Regions from separate parts of the Massilia sp. LXY-5 genome, predicted to be linked through region 2. Evidence: predicted binding sites of a transcription regulator. Region 2 holds the regulator's gene; each other region holds the start of a gene.
The links. The regulator sigma-54, encoded in region 2, starts transcription at its own class of promoters, with help from an activator protein. The targets are predictions, from matches to a motif close to TGGCANGNAANCTGCTTT.

Region 1 (3,690 bases), on a different contig from region 2:
TTGCGGATGTCCGCTTCGGCTTCGTCGGCGTTCTCGTAGCGCTTCTGGACCTCGAAGGCCGCTTCGTTGGCGCCGCCGTGCTTCGGGCCGCGCAGCGCGCCGATGGCGCCGGTGATCGCCGAGTGCAGGTCGGAACCGGTGCCGGCGATCACGCGCGCCGTAAACGTCGAAGCGTTGAACTCATGCTCGGCGTACAGGATCAGCGAAGTGTGCATCGCACGCACCCACTCTTCCGAGGGTACCGTGCCGTGCAGCAGGTGCAGGAAGTGGCCGCCGATCGAATCGTCGTCGGTCTCGGTCTCGATGCGCTTGCCGTTATGGCTGTAGTGGTACCAGTACAGCAGCATCGAGCCGAAGGAGGCCATCAGGCGGTCCGCGATGTCGCGCGCACCGGCGATATTGTGGTCGTCCTTTTCCGGCAGCGCGCAGCCCAGCGCCGAGACGCCGGTACGCATCACGTCCATCGGATGGCTGCCGGCCGGCAGCGCTTCCAGCGCCAGCTTCACCGCCTGCGGCAGGCCGCGCAGCATCTTGAGCTTGGCTTTATAACCCTTCAGTTCGGCGGCGGTCGGCAGTTTGCCGTGCACCAGCAGGTAGGCGATTTCTTCGAATTCGCAGGTAGTGGCGACATCGAGGATGTCGTAGCCGCGGTAGTGCAGGTCGTTGCCCGACTTGCCGACCGAGCAGAGGGCCGTGTTACCGGCGGCGACACCCGACAGGGCGACGGATTTTTTTGGCTTGAAGGCTGGGGCTTGTTCAGTCATCGTGATCTCCAATTTCGGTGTCGATTATTTTTTCTGGGCAGCGAACAGGGCGTCGAGCTTCTGCTCGAAGTCGTGGTAGCCGATGCGCTCGTACAGTTCGGCGCGGGTCTGCATGGTGTCGACCACTGCCTGCTGGCTGCCGTCGCGGCGAATCGCAGTGTAGACGTTTTCGGCGGCCTTGTTCATGGCGCGGAAGGCCGACAGCGGGTACAGCACGATGCCGACGTCCGCGGTCTTGAGTTCCTCGACCGTGAACAGCGGGGTCGAGCCGAACTCGGTGATGTTGGCGAGGATCGGCACGCCGACCGCTTTCGCGAAACGCGAATACATGGCGAGATCGGTCATCGCTTCCGGGAACACCATGTCGGCGCCGGCTTCGACGCAGGCGACCGCGCGCTCGATGGCGGCGTCGATGCCTTCCACGGCCAGCGCATCGGTGCGCGCCATGATCACGAAGTTCTCGTCGGTGCGGGCGTCGACGGCGGCCTTGATGCGGTCGACCATTTCCTGTTTCGAGACGATCTCCTTGCCCGGACGGTGGCCGCAGCGCTTGGCGCCGACCTGGTCTTCGATGTGCATGGCGGCGGCGCCGAACTTGATCATCGATTTCACGGTGCGCGCGACATTGAAGGCGGACGAGCCGAAGCCGGTGTCGACGTCGACCAGCAGCGGCAGGTCGCACACGTCGGTGATGCGGCGCACGTCGGTCAGCACGTCGTCCAGGTTCGAGATGCCCAGGTCCGGCAGGCCGAGCGAGCCGGCCGCGACGCCGCCGCCCGACAAATAGATGGCCTTGAAGCCGGCGCGCTTGGCCAGCAGCGCGTGGTTCGCATTGATGGCGCCGACGACTTGCAGCGGGGATTCTTCTTGTACGGCACGACGGAACAGCGCGCCTGCGGATTGGATCATGGGGTCTCCTGGTAAATCGTGGTGATGAATACACTGTCTTTCGCAAAGAACGTGCCAGCTCTCCTGTCCGTGTTCGACCTCGTAAAAACGACATCGTTTCAACTACTTAGCCAACTGTTGAGCTCAGCCGTGGAACAAGGCCTGTTCCATTATTCGTTCCAAGTGAAACACATGAAACACCTGTTGCATTAAAATTGCAACATGCGCCCTCTTCCTACTGCCCCGCAAGACCCCGATAAACCAGTCATCTGGACCGTCTCCGTGTCGCGCCTGTCCGCCCTGTTCCGCGACATCACGCTCGAGTACGACCACCTCGCCACGATCGAGCCGATCGACCTCGGCTTCGACGAAGCGGCGCGCCACATCCGCGAACGGATGGCAAGCGAGCGCTGCGACGTCGTGATCGCGGCCGGTTCGAACGGCGCCTACCTGAAAGGGCGGGTATCGGCGCCGGTGATCGTGGCGAAAGCAAGCGGCTACGATGTCATGGGCGCGCTGGCGCGGGCGCGCAAGGTGTCGACCCGCATCGGCGTGATCAGCTACCAGCAGCCCTTGCCGGAACTGGCCGGCTTCAGCGCCACCTTCGGCCTGACGGTTGCGCAGCGCACCTATGCGACGCGCGAAGACGCGCGCGCGACGATGGACGAGATGAAGGCGGCCGGCATCGAGGTCATCGTCGGCGCGGGGATGATCACCGACCTGGCCGAGGAAACGGGACTGACCGGCATCCTGCTGTACTCGGCCGGCTCGATCCGGCAAGCCTTCGACGATGCGCTGGAACTGGCGCGCCTGACGAACCTGGAAGCGAACCGCATCCGGCGCGGCCCGGTGAACGAAACGCGGCGCACGCGGCGCGGCCTGAACGATCTGCGCGGCGAGTCGGAGGCCATGGAGCGCCTGCGCCAGACGGTGGTGCTGTATGCGCGCTCGCCCGCCACGGTCCTGATCGAAGGCGAGACCGGCAGCGGCAAGGAACTCGTGGCGCAGGCGATCCACCGCGAGGGACCGCGCAGCCTGGGCGCGAACCGGCCTTTTGTCGCCGTCAATTGCGGGGCGATCGCGGAGTCCCTGCTCGAATCGGAACTCTTCGGCCACGAGGAAGGCGCGTTCACGGGCGCGCGCCGCGGCGGCCACGCAGGCCTGTTCGAGGCGGCCAACCGCGGCACGCTGTTCCTGGACGAGATCGGGGAAATGCCGCTGGCGCTGCAGACACGCTTGCTGCGGGTGCTGGAGGAACGCGAAGTGATGCGGGTCGGCGGCACGCGGCCGGTGCCGATCGACGTGCGGGTAATCAGCGCCACCCATTGCGACCTCGCCACGCGGGTGCGCGAAGGCCGTTTTCGGGCCGACCTGTTCTACCGGCTGGCGGTGCTGCGCCTGGCGCTGCCGCCGCTGCGTGCACGCCTGCCCGATATCGTGCCGCTGGCCGAATGGTCGCTGAAACAGTCGCTGGCGGCGCTCGGCGCCAGGCCGCATCCGAACCTGCACGCGGAGATCGCGGCCTGCGCGCCGCTGCTGACGGCCTACCCCTGGCCCGGCAATGTGCGCGAACTGCGCAACCTGATGGAGCGGCTGGCCCTGTTCCTGGCGGCCGAGCCGCTGCAGGCGCTGACGCCGAATTTTTTATTGGGGATTGCGCCGGAACTGGCAACGCCCGGCGCTGCCGTGGCGGATGCGGCGCCGGACGCGCCGCCAAGCGCGGAAAGTATCGCCGAGGTGCTGGCCCGCTTCGGCGGACAGCGCGATGCGGCGGCGCGCCACCTCGGCATCAGCCGCACGACCTTGTGGCGGCGGCTGAAGGCCGAAACCTGAGGCGTTCTTACAGGCCCAGGGTGCAGGTGACGTAGAGCTTGTTGTCGCTCATGAGCGAAGCGATCGTACCCGTCGTCGTGTCGACCGCCGAGTGGCTCGTGGCCGTGTCGGCCGTTGCGCTCCAGGTATCGCCCAGGGGCCATTCCTGGCCTGCCAGCGCACCCGAGGTGGCAAGCTCCGTCAGTTCCGAGCGGCCGGGCAGCGC
Region 2 (3,690 bases):
TCAGCCAGCTGAGCGCCCGGCGTCGATTCGATCAGCGCGTTCAGTTCGCCCAGCTGCGCGCCCGGCACGAAGACGTCGGCCAGGCCGAGGTACAGCGCGTCGGCAGCGCCGATCGTCAGTCCGGTCAGGCCCAGGTAGTTGCCCAGCTGGCCCGGCGCGTGCGACAGGAAATGGCTGCCGCCGACGTCCGGGAACAGGCCGATGTTCACTTCCGGCATCGCCATCTTCGTGCGCTCGGTCACGATGCGCAGGCCAGTTTCAGGACCGCCCTGGGCGATACCCATGCCGCCGCCCATCACCACGCCGTCCATGATCGACACATACGGTTTCGGATAGAAGTGGATCAGATGGTTCAGCGCGTATTCCTCGGTGAAGAAATCTTCGAGCAGGGCGCTGCCGCCGGTCGGGGTCGCGTGGCCGGCTTCGTGGAAGAAGCGGATATCGCCGCCCGCGCAGAGGGCTTTTTCGCTGCTGCTGGTGAGGACGACCGCGCACACCGACGCGTCGTCGCGCCAGGCCAGCAGGATGTCCGTCAGGCGCCGCACCATCGCCAGCGAGAGGGAGTTCAGAGCCTTGGGACGGTCGAGCGTGATGATGCCGGTGCCGTTGGCAACGCGGGTCAGGACATGGTCGGTCATGGCGAATTCGTTGATGGAAAAGACAAGCATTTTACCCAAGACACTGCCGTCCACCGCACAAAATGAAAAGGGCGCCTTCCGGCGCCCTCGTTCAGACGGTGCTCGATGCGCGATCAGATCGCAGCAGCAGCCTCTCCGCCTTCAGGCAGGCGCTTGAGCGCCTCACGACTATGGTCCTTCAACATCGTCTTGTATTTCATCACCTGGCGATCGAGCCTGTCCATCAGGAGATCGATCGCCGCATACAGGTCTTGCGCCACACTTTCCACGTGTACGGTCTTGCCGGAGACGCGCAGGTTGATCTCGGCCTTCTGTCGTTTGTCTTTTTCGGTGAGGTTGTCGATCGCGAGGATGACGTGGGAATCGATCACTTGATCGAAATGGCGGGTGATGCGTTCGAGCTTGTTCTGTACGTATTCACGGATGGCGGGGGTGACGTCGAGGTGGTGGCCACTGATGGTGAGATTCATACACACTCCTTTGAAAATGTAGCGGCCGCCGCGCCGCGCAGGGAGTGCGCATGGGGGCCGCTGTTACAAGGATTTGCGGAGACTGACGGGAGGAATCTTGAGTGCCTCGCGGTATTTTGCAACCGTGCGGCGCGCAATGACCATCCCTTGTTCACCGAGCATTTCCGCGATCTTGCTGTCGGATAATGGGTTCTTTGGGTCTTCTGCTCCTGTCAGTTGCGCAATGAGCGCCCGTATCGCCGTAGACGATGCTTCGCCCCCCGCTTCGGTGGCGACATGGCTTCCGAAGAAATACTTCAGCTCAAACATGCCGTGCGGGGTCAGCATGAATTTTTGAGTTGTCACGCGAGAAATTGTGCTCTCGTGTAGTCCTAGTGTATCAGCTATCTCGCGAAGCACAAGGGGACGCATGGCAACCGCGCCATGGCTGAAAAAGTTCTTCTGGCGCTCCACAATTGCCTGCGAAACACGCAGGATCGTGTCGAAACGCTGGCGCATATTTTTAATGAGCCACTTCGCTTCCTGCAGCTGCGCGCTCATCTGGCCTTCGCCTTTTCCCTGCTTGAGCAAATTCGCATAGACGTTGTTCACACGCAGGCGCGGCATCACTTCGTTGTTCAGCGAGACGCTCCAGCCGCCCTTCGACTTGCGGACAATAACGTCCGGTACGACGTAATCCGAGACGCTCGATGCGAAGGCGGCGCCGGGATGCGGATTGCACTGGCGGATCACGGCCTGCGCCTCGCGCAGGTCCTCGTCGTCGCAGTCGAGCGCTTTTTTCAGTTTCGTGAATTCGCGCTGCGCGAACCAGCTCAGATACCCCTCGACGATTTTCAGGGCCATGCGCCGCGTCACCAGCGGCACGCCCGGCATCGCGCGGATCTGCAGCGCCAGGCATTCGGATGCGCTGCGCGCGCCGACGCCGACCGGGTCGAGGCTTTGCACCAGCGCCAGCGCGCAGCGCAGTTCGTCCATCTCGACCTCGAGCTCCTCCGGCAAGCGCGCATGGATCTCGTCGAGCTGCTCCTCCAGGTAGCCGTTGTCGTCGATCGCGTCGATCACGAGTTCGGCCAGCGCGCGGTCGCGCGCCGTGACGCCCGTCACGCGAATCTGCTCGCACAGATGCTCGCGCAGGGTCACGCCGACCGCGCCGAGCTGCGGGCGGCCGTCGTCGTCGCCGTCGCCGCTCGATGCGCGCGAACCCTCTCCCCAGTCGCCCTCGGACTCGCCGCGTTCGACCTCGCCGCCTTCGCCGCCCTCGGCCGCCTCGGGCGCAGGGGCGCCCTCCTCGTTGTTCGGCGCCGGCGCCTCGGCTTGCGCCGGCGCGCTGTTGATCGCGCCGTCGGCCAGCAGGCGCACCGAGTGGTCGAGCGGGTCGTCGAGCCGTTCGAGCAGCGGGTTATCGGACAGGATCTGCTCGATCTCCTGATGCAGTTCGAGGGTGGAGAGCTGCAGCAGGCGGATCGACTGCTGAAGCTGCGGCGTGAGCGCCAGGTGCTGCGAAGTCCGGAGTTGCAGGGATTGTTTCATGGTGCCGCTTGGTGTCCCGTGTTGTTGCTACAGCCTTGCTACATGCGGAAGTGTTCGCCCAGGTAGACGCGTCGTACCGACTCGTCGGCGATGATGTCGTCGGGACGTCCCGACGCCAGCACCGCGCCCTGGTTGATGATGTAGGCGCGGTCGCAGATGCCGAGCGTCTCGCGCACATTGTGGTCGGTGATCAGGACGCCGATGCCGCGTTCCTTCAGGAAGCGCACGATGCGCTGGATCTCGATCACGGCGATCGGGTCGACGCCGGCGAACGGTTCGTCGAGCAGCACGAAGCGCGGATTGGTCGCCAGCGCGCGCGCGATCTCGACGCGGCGCCGCTCGCCGCCCGACAGCGACAGGGCCGGGTTCTCGCGCAGCTTCTCGATCTGCAGTTCGGCCAGCAGCGAGTCGAGGCGCGTATTGATGGCATCCTTCGTCAGCGCCTTGCCGTTGTCGTCGCGCTGCAGTTCGAGCACGGCGCGGATATTGTCTTCCACCGTCAGCTTGCGAAACACCGAGGCTTCCTGCGGCAGGTACGACAGGCCCATCACCGCGCGCCGGTGGATCGGCAGGCTCGAAATGTTGGCGCCATTGATCTCGATGGTACCGGCGTCCGACGGCACCAGGCCGACGATCATGTAGAACGAGGTGGTCTTGCCGGCGCCGTTGGGGCCGAGCAGGCCGACGACTTCGCCGCAGCCGACCTCCAGCGAGACGTCGCGCACGACCAGGCGCTTGCCATAGCTTTTTTGCAGTCCGCGCACCACCAGGGTGCTGCGGTTGTCGCGTGCATCTTTCATTATTTCTTTCCTGGTGCTGCCGGCGCTGCCGGAGCCACCGCTGGAGCCGCGGCGGGCGCAGTGCGGCGCGGCGCGATGATCAGGGTGCCGCGGCCGCCGCCGGACTTGGTCTCGCCGCTGGCGTCGTTGCGCACGGTGGCCACTTCCTTGCGGTTGTCGTAGGAGATGTAGGCGCCATCGAGTTCGTTCGTCAGGCGCCCGTTCTCGAGTTCCTTCACGATCGCCTTCGAGAACAGTTTCACGAGTTCCACC
Region 3 (3,690 bases), on a different contig from region 2:
AGGGTTGCAGTCAGAGATTTCGCGAACGCCAACGGCTTCTCGGCGTTGAGTGAGGCGGGCATAGCAGATTATTTGCGAGCAGGCGGAAGCTATGTGTATTCGTTCAAAAGCGCAGATGAATCGTATATATCTGTCATCAGTCTTGTGAACCCTGGCTGCTACGACATTGGCATTCATTCAAATGTGAGCGCGACAGCTGCCCAGGTATTAGGCGAACGCCTGAAGAAAATCTTGCGCTCGACGGTTTCGACTGAAGTTACTGCCGAGTCGACATGTAATACAAAGCACTGACGAATGAGTCTGCCGTGACAGTCAGCTTCGGGTCGTAAGTGGACGCTACAATAGGTCCGCAATCGGCCAGAAGCGGCCCTAAGAAGAACTCTTTAGAACAGTGCCATGGATGAGCCAAGTTTCAAGCCTGAGCAGTTCATACGTCGGTCCGGTACTGCCCAGGTTGATACCGAACTTCGCCGATGGTTGCGTTCGATACCTGTACCGCAGCGCATCGAGTTTATTAAAGAGCTGTATAGCCATAACTACAGATACGCGGTCGCACTTGTACGGTCTTCTCAGCTTCCAACCGACGAAGTCACTCAACTGCTGAAACACTGGCTGGTCTCATCTAGTCACAACGCCAGTCGCCTACTGATTGAAGGGCTTGTGCCTATGATGGGCGAAGCCGGGTTCTGGAAGATCACGGCGCAAGTCGAGGTGGCGCCTGCTATGGCTGAGTTCCTCAACTACTACGGCGCTGGGAAGCTGGACCAGTATCGAGCCGAAATCGCTTCCAAGGATTAGTTTCAGTGGACGACTTCGTGCTCGACAATTTCGAACGGCCGGAATGGGTCGTAAGCGGCCCTGCTGCCTCCACAGCACATTCGGATTATTCGGTTGGAGGCGTCCCGGACGGGCACCGCGACTGCGTGCTGTTCCTGATGGGCGTTCCCTGTCTTGGTGTACCAAGGCCGAAAGCCTGCACACCGAGATCCTGGCCACAGCGCGCCCCTTCACCCCCTCGCGCTTCATCAGACCCATTGATGAGTGCGTGCAAGACAGAAGCACCTAGGCAATTATCGGAGCAAAGCTAGTTACGCTGATTTGCGGCGGCGTGCGTTGAGGAGGCCTACAACCCCCAAGCCAAGTAGGGCTAGCGAACCAGGCTCTGGCACGTCGGTCGCAGCGTCTTTGATATCAATCTTCAGATCATCAAGTGCAATTGCCTGTCGGCTACCAAATGACGCCCAAGTCCATGTCGAGCTCACTCGCAGTTCATCAAAGCCAGTTGTATCTGCAAATTTGATAAGCCCGTTCGTCATTTCGATCTGGCCTCCGTCGATCGTTGCTCCATCCAAGTACGCTTGGAAGCGCAGATAGTTGATGTTTCTTGCCCATCCATTTCCCACAAGAAAACTAACAGCAGAGAAGACTTCTTTATTCGCGCCCTTGATCGTTACGTAAGAATAGGTACCAGAAGCGACGTAATGAAAATCAGAGTTGCGGTTGTCGTATCCGACAAATGGTGTGAAGGCGGCGTAGGAGTAAGACTCCCCATCACCGTTCACGATAATTCCGTCCTCCTGGTAGTTCACTAAGCTAGTCCAGCGCTCCAGATTTGTAAACGTGAGGCTCCTATCGGGATTAGTTACAGCCTCGCCTATGGTGTACATAGGAGAAGCGGTAGCAGACATGCATACGGAGAAGGCGGTCACAGAGATTACCGCCAAAAGTGTCTTTTTCACTGTATTCCTAGTCAAGTGGATTGATGCATCATATATTCTCTATAAGCAATATTCATGCCACTATGCATCTCTCCTATAGGAACTAGCAATTTTTTATCCACTTCATTTTTGGATGTAAGTTTTTCCGACAATAAATACATTGGTACCAAGCAGCTACCCACTAGGATAGCTAGCTAGCTTGCTTTCAGGCATCCTTTCATTTCAGCCCAATAACCCCGTAAGAACTACAACGCCAGCGCCCTGGACCCACGCCGGTTGCTTCCTCACCGACCAAGCGCCTATTGGACGGTACCCTGCACCGTCCGCTTTGGGTCGGAAGCGGACGTTAAAATAGGTCCGTAATCGGCTAGGCGCAGACATTAGCGGTTGATGCGGTTTGCCTCATTAGCTCCCAGGACTTCTTTCTACTACCGGGTATGAGAAAACTATTCATTCGCTTTTTGCTGGCATTTCCACTTATGGCAAGTGCAATCGCGGTTGCCGCCCCTGCGAAATGTCCCGTTGCAGGAGAGGTGGAACAATGGATTGCGGACTTCTGCATGTACTCTGTTGCAACGGACGACCTCGCCAATCCAGGCGTTGTTGCACGCATAAACAAGCAGCCTGAGTCGCGCACAGTCACGGCTTGTTCAGCAAAGACGAAATACAAAGCCAAGATCTGCACCATTGCTGTGCAAGGCGGTTCATATCCCGGAAGCGTCAGGCAGTGCCTGAAGGACAAGTCATTTTCCGGCCCGACAGTACGTGGGGGCGAGTTGTAGCCAAGGTCTCCCTGGGTCGTATACAGCCATAAGCTGAACGTTCGCCCGGCGCGTGCCCGATGGTCAACCGGTTGGCCCGATTTGCTACACTCCCGCCTTTATACGCACGAGAACGACAATGCGAGACTTCCCGGAGCTGCGGGCCGGCGCACTGCGCTGCCTGCTGGAGACCGATCCGCTCACGAAAACGGCCATGGTGGCCGCCCTGGCGCAGGACTTTGCACGGGGTGCCATGACGCTCGACAGCGGCGCCCAGCTGCAAACCGACGGCGCCATCCCCGGCCGTCCCGCGCGCCCCGAGCTGGTATCGCCGCGCCTGGTCGGCCGCCGCTCGATGACGACCGTCGAGGGCCGCGCCATGCTCGCGCACGCGCTGGCCCATATCGAATTCAACGCCGTCAACCTGGCGCTCGACGCCCTGTGGCGCTTCCCCGGCATGCCGGACGCCTATTACGCCGACTGGCTGCAGGTCTCGAAGGAGGAGGCCTACCACTTCACGCTGCTGTCCGACCATTTGAAGACGCTGGGCTACTCCTACGGCGACTTCCCCGGCCACGACAGCCTGTGGGAGATGGTCGACAAGACGAAAGGGGACGTGCTGGCGCGCATGGCGCTGGTGCCGCGCACGCTGGAGGCGCGCGGCCTGGACGCCATTCCGCCGCTGCGCGCGAAACTGGCCCAGGCCGGGGACATGGCGGCGGCGGGGATCCTCGACATCATCCTGCGCGACGAGGTCGGCCACGTGGAAATCGGCAACCGTTGGTACGGCTTCCTGTGCGCCGCGCGCGGCCTGCCGCTGCGCGCCACCTACGACGATCTGGTCGTGCGCTACAAGGCCCCGGTGCTGAAGGGGCCGTTCAACCTGGAGGCGCGGCGGCGCGCCGGTTTCACTGAAGAGGAGCTTGCGCGCTTTGCGTGAGGCGGCGCTCGGCCGCCCACTCGCTCGTCCAGTAGACCAGCGCGGCTGCGGGGAAGGCGAGGCCGGTCAGTAGCGCGGCCTGCCAGCCGTGGCGGGCATACACCCAGGCGCCCAGCGCCGAACCGACCGCGCCGCCGGCGAAGAACAGGGCGAAGAAGATGCCGTTCAGGCGGCTGCGCACTTCGGCGCCGAGCGCGAAAATCGTTCTCTGGCCCAGCACCAGGTTGGCGGCCACCCCCATGTCGAGGATGATCGAGGCCAGTACCAGCAG
Region 4 (3,690 bases), on a different contig from region 2:
CCCGATCGACGGCCATGATCTCGATTCGCTGATCCCGACGCTGGAAAACATCAAGAAGCTCAAGGGCCCGCAGTTCCTGCACGTGGTCACAAAAAAGGGCCAGGGCTACAAGCTGGCCGAGGCCGAACCGATCCTGTACCACGGCACCGGCAAATTCAATCCGACCGAGGGCATCATCCCGGCCACGGCGCCCGCGAAGATCACCTACACCGAAGTCTTCGGCAACTGGCTGTGCGACATGGCGGCGGCAGACCCGCGCCTGGTCGGCATCACGCCGGCGATGCGCGAGGGCTCGGGCATGGTGCGCTTCCATGCGCAATACCCGGAGCGCTATTTCGACGTCGGCATCGCCGAGCAGCACTCGGTGACCTTCGCCGGCGGCCTCGCCACCGAAGGCATGAAGCCGGTGGTCGCGATCTACTCGACCTTCCTGCAGCGCGCCTACGACCAGCTGATCCACGACGTGGCGCTGCAGAACCTGGACGTGACCTTCGCACTGGACAGGGCCGGCCTGGTCGGCGCCGACGGTGCCACGCACGCCGGCAATTACGATTTGTCCTATCTGCGCTGCATCCCGAACATGGTCGTCATGGCGGCTTCCGACGAGAACGAGTGCCGGCAGATGCTGACCACCGCTTACCACTACCCGGGTCCGGCGGCGGTGCGCTATCCCCGCGGCGCCGGCATCGGCGCGGCCATCCAGCAGGAACTCACCTCGATCGAGATCGGCAAGGGCGAGATCAAGCGCAAGGGCGAGAAGATCGCCATCCTGGCCTTCGGCTCGATGGTGGCGCCGAGCCTGGGCGCGGCCAGCGAACTGAATGCGACGGTTGCCAACATGCGCTTCGTGAAACCGCTCGACCTCGAGCTGGTGAAACAGCTGGCGCTCGAACACGAGGTGCTGGTGACGGTGGAAGAGGGCGCGACCATGGGCGGCGCGGGCAGCGCCGTGGCCGAAGCACTGGCCGCAAACGGCATCGTGAAGCCGTTGCTGATCCTCGGCCTGCCGGATAAGTTCATCGACCAGGGCGACCCGGCGGCGCTGCTGGCCTCGGTCGGGCTCGATGCCAAGGGCATCGCCGCCTCGATCCGCGCGCGCTTTGGCGCGGCGGGGGAACCCAGGCTGGTGGTCAACAACACCTGAAGCAGGAGCAAATAAAAAAGCGGCGCTGATGCGCCGCTTTTTTTCATTGCGCAATAGAAATAATCGTTTCAAAAACCTGAAATGATAGGATAAATAAATCGGAAAACTTTACAGTTGCCGTATGTCATCAGTAACAATTTACCCTAAGTCATTGATTTGTAAGTAATCGCCTTAGCTGGCACGGGTATTGCATATAGAGGCTACAACCCAACTGAAGAGAAATGACTGATCATGAAATTCCTGAAAAAACTCGCTTGTGCCGCAGCTGTTGCAATGACCGTCGCCGGTGGCGCTAACGCCGCTACCGTGTTGAACGACTGGGTCTTCAATCCAATCGGCGGCGGCTATGCCAGCGGCCAGCAAGTCAACGAATACCTGGACGTGAACGGCAACGCCTTCATCCAGATCAACCCGACCGGCGGCTCGAGCTTCTCGTTCGCGGAACACGCAGTGTTCAACATCGTCCAGGCTGACAGCAACAGCCAGCTGTTCCCGGTGAACTACCCAGGCGGCAATATCTCGGCAACCTTCGAAGCGACCGGTACCGGTAACTTCAGCGGCGCCTTCAGCTTCAGCGGCGGCACCATCCGCATGTACCAGAACGCGACCAACCAGTACGGCACGTCGGCTGGCATCTACGGTGCCAACCAGGGCAACATGATCGCCGAGTTCACCGTGCTGGCCGGCGGCGGCGGTCTGGTCGATGCAAGCGGCTCGCCAACCAACAACGGTCAAGTCACCGTGCTGGCCAAGGCTAGCCAGGGTTCGCTGGATTCGGGCTACTTCTTCCGTGAAAACGGCCAGGACCTGTCGACCGAGTCGATCATGGCCTTCGCCTTCACCAACGCCAACACCGTCGCTAACCCGACCAGCATCCTGGTCGACGAAGTCGCTTGCCAGTACGCCAATTTCACCGGCAACGGTTGCAACGGTTCGGCTTACGCCAACACCCCAGGCAGCTTCTTTGTCAGCAACAACGGTCAGTTCAAACTGGCTGAAGTGCCAGAGCCAGGTTCGCTGGCCCTGTTCGGCATCGCCATGCTGGGCGCTGGCGTCGTGAGCCGCAAGCGCGCCAAGAAGGCGTAATGTAGTTTGAATGTGCCGCCCTTGAAAAAGGGCGGACTCAAAAAAAGCCGGTCAGCCACGCTGACCGGCTTTTTTTATGGCCCTGTCCCGTCCTGGCCTGTCAGCCCGCGGGCTTCCCGAACAGCTCCTCGGCGCGCCGGAACAGGATCCACGAGGTGGCGATGTATTTGTCGCCGCTGGCCGGCACATGTCCCTTGTGCGTATGCGTGAACCCGGCCGGCGCGATGATCAGGCGTCCCTTGCGCGCTTCCACCTTGCGCCCCTGGTACAGGAATTCGGTCTCGCCGCCCTGCGCCACATCGTTCAGATAAAACTGGAACAGCAGCACCCGGTGCAACGTCTCGCAGCTGGCGTTCTGCGGATAGACTTCCGAATGCCAGTGGTGGTAGCCGCCGGTCCCCTGCAAATACTTCTGCAGGTTGATCGGCCCGCAGCGGTACATCGACTGCAGCAGCGCCCCAAGATGCGGCCGGCCGCATTCGTCGAAATTCTCCAGCGACAGGGCCACCGGCTGGCCGGTGCGCGGATGCGCCACCATCGGCGCCAGCGCGCCCAGCACCAGCGCGCGGTACTGGTCGATATACGCCGTCAGATGCTGTGCCACGGCAGACATCATCAGGTTGCCGACGTCATGCCATTCCTTGTGCGGGCCGATGGTCAGGTCCCAGCTGTCCTTCTTGCTGGTGTCGACGCCGTTGCCGGTGCGCCCGCGCACGACCTTGTCGCTGGCATTGAAACGGTTGATGATCGCGTCGCATTGTTCGGGCGTGAGGGCGTTGTCGTAGATGCCGATGAAGTCGTCCAAGGTCGATCCTGTTCGCTGGTGGGTTGCACTGTTGGGGTGGATTGTGCCCATCAGTGTACCGCGCTGCAGGCTGCCGTGGACGCTGGCCTTGCCTGCGCGTCGAGGACGCATGCATTTCTATCGTGCAACCCGTATTGACGAGTTTTGATACCGTATGTATCAGAACGCGGGAGGCCTCACCGAGCGGAACGGTTCTGCCAGCCTACCTGCGCGTCAATGGAGATAATCGATGAAAACGAAGTGGTCTACCATGCCGCTCGGCCTTGCGCTACTGTACGCAGGGCTGCACGCGGGAATCGCCGGCGCCGCCAACCCGGCGGCAGGCAGCGTTACCGACCGAACGACCTCGACGGCCTATACGTCCGGCCCTTTCCTGGTGCCCAACACCAGCGGACTGGCCGGCAGTGTCACCTGCAATGCCGCCTTGCCGTGCGACGACTTCACGCTGAAGGTCGACGTGCCTGCCGCGTACGCGGCGGACCACAACCTGACCGTGCGCGTGCAATGGGCCAACGCCAGCGCGGACTTCGACCTGTACGTGCTGGACGAGGCCGGCAACATCGTCGGTTCGGCCGCTTCGTCGAGCGACCCCGAGGTCGCCGTGTTGCCCGCGGTGACCGGCACCTACACCATCCGCATCGTGCCGTTCGCGCCG

Region 1: a site for sigma-54 is predicted at 1,713-1,730, ahead of prpB (methylisocitrate lyase). Genes of this name have one in related genera too.
Region 3: a site for sigma-54 is predicted at 1,782-1,799, ahead of ACI48I_RS15795 (PEP-CTERM sorting domain-containing protein). Genes of this name have one in related genera too.
Region 4: a site for sigma-54 is predicted at 1,321-1,338, ahead of pepA (flocculation-associated PEP-CTERM protein PepA). Genes of this name have one in related genera too.

What each region holds. Positions count from the first base shown of each region.
Region 1 is NZ_JBNNEH010000003.1:832,502-836,191, reverse strand. Features, by position in the region: gene prpC (bifunctional 2-methylcitrate synthase/citrate synthase) at 1-764, opposite strand, end outside; gene prpB (methylisocitrate lyase) at 789-1,673, opposite strand; gene prpR (propionate catabolism operon regulatory protein PrpR) at 1,875-3,485, shown strand; gene ACI48I_RS12680 (Lcl C-terminal domain-containing protein) at 3,493-3,690, opposite strand, start outside.
Region 2 is NZ_JBNNEH010000007.1:84,378-88,067, reverse strand. Features, by position in the region: gene ACI48I_RS21625 (enoyl-CoA hydratase/isomerase family protein) at 1-638, opposite strand, end outside; gene hpf (ribosome hibernation-promoting factor, HPF/YfiA family) at 752-1,108, opposite strand; gene ACI48I_RS21615 (RNA polymerase factor sigma-54) at 1,172-2,638, opposite strand; gene lptB (LPS export ABC transporter ATP-binding protein) at 2,677-3,438, opposite strand; gene lptA (lipopolysaccharide transport periplasmic protein LptA) at 3,438-3,690, opposite strand, start outside.
Region 3 is NZ_JBNNEH010000005.1:167,063-170,752, forward strand. Features, by position in the region: gene ACI48I_RS15785 (hypothetical protein) at 1-291, shown strand, start outside; gene ACI48I_RS15790 (hypothetical protein) at 397-798, shown strand; gene ACI48I_RS15795 (PEP-CTERM sorting domain-containing protein) at 1,089-1,739, opposite strand; gene ACI48I_RS15800 (ferritin-like domain-containing protein) at 2,619-3,419, shown strand; gene ACI48I_RS15805 (MFS transporter) at 3,388-3,690, opposite strand, start outside.
Region 4 is NZ_JBNNEH010000003.1:157,313-161,002, forward strand. Features, by position in the region: gene dxs (1-deoxy-D-xylulose-5-phosphate synthase) at 1-1,144, shown strand, start outside; gene pepA (flocculation-associated PEP-CTERM protein PepA) at 1,376-2,230, shown strand; gene ACI48I_RS09730 (2OG-Fe(II) oxygenase) at 2,331-3,035, opposite strand; gene ACI48I_RS09735 (CARDB domain-containing protein) at 3,265-3,690, shown strand, end outside.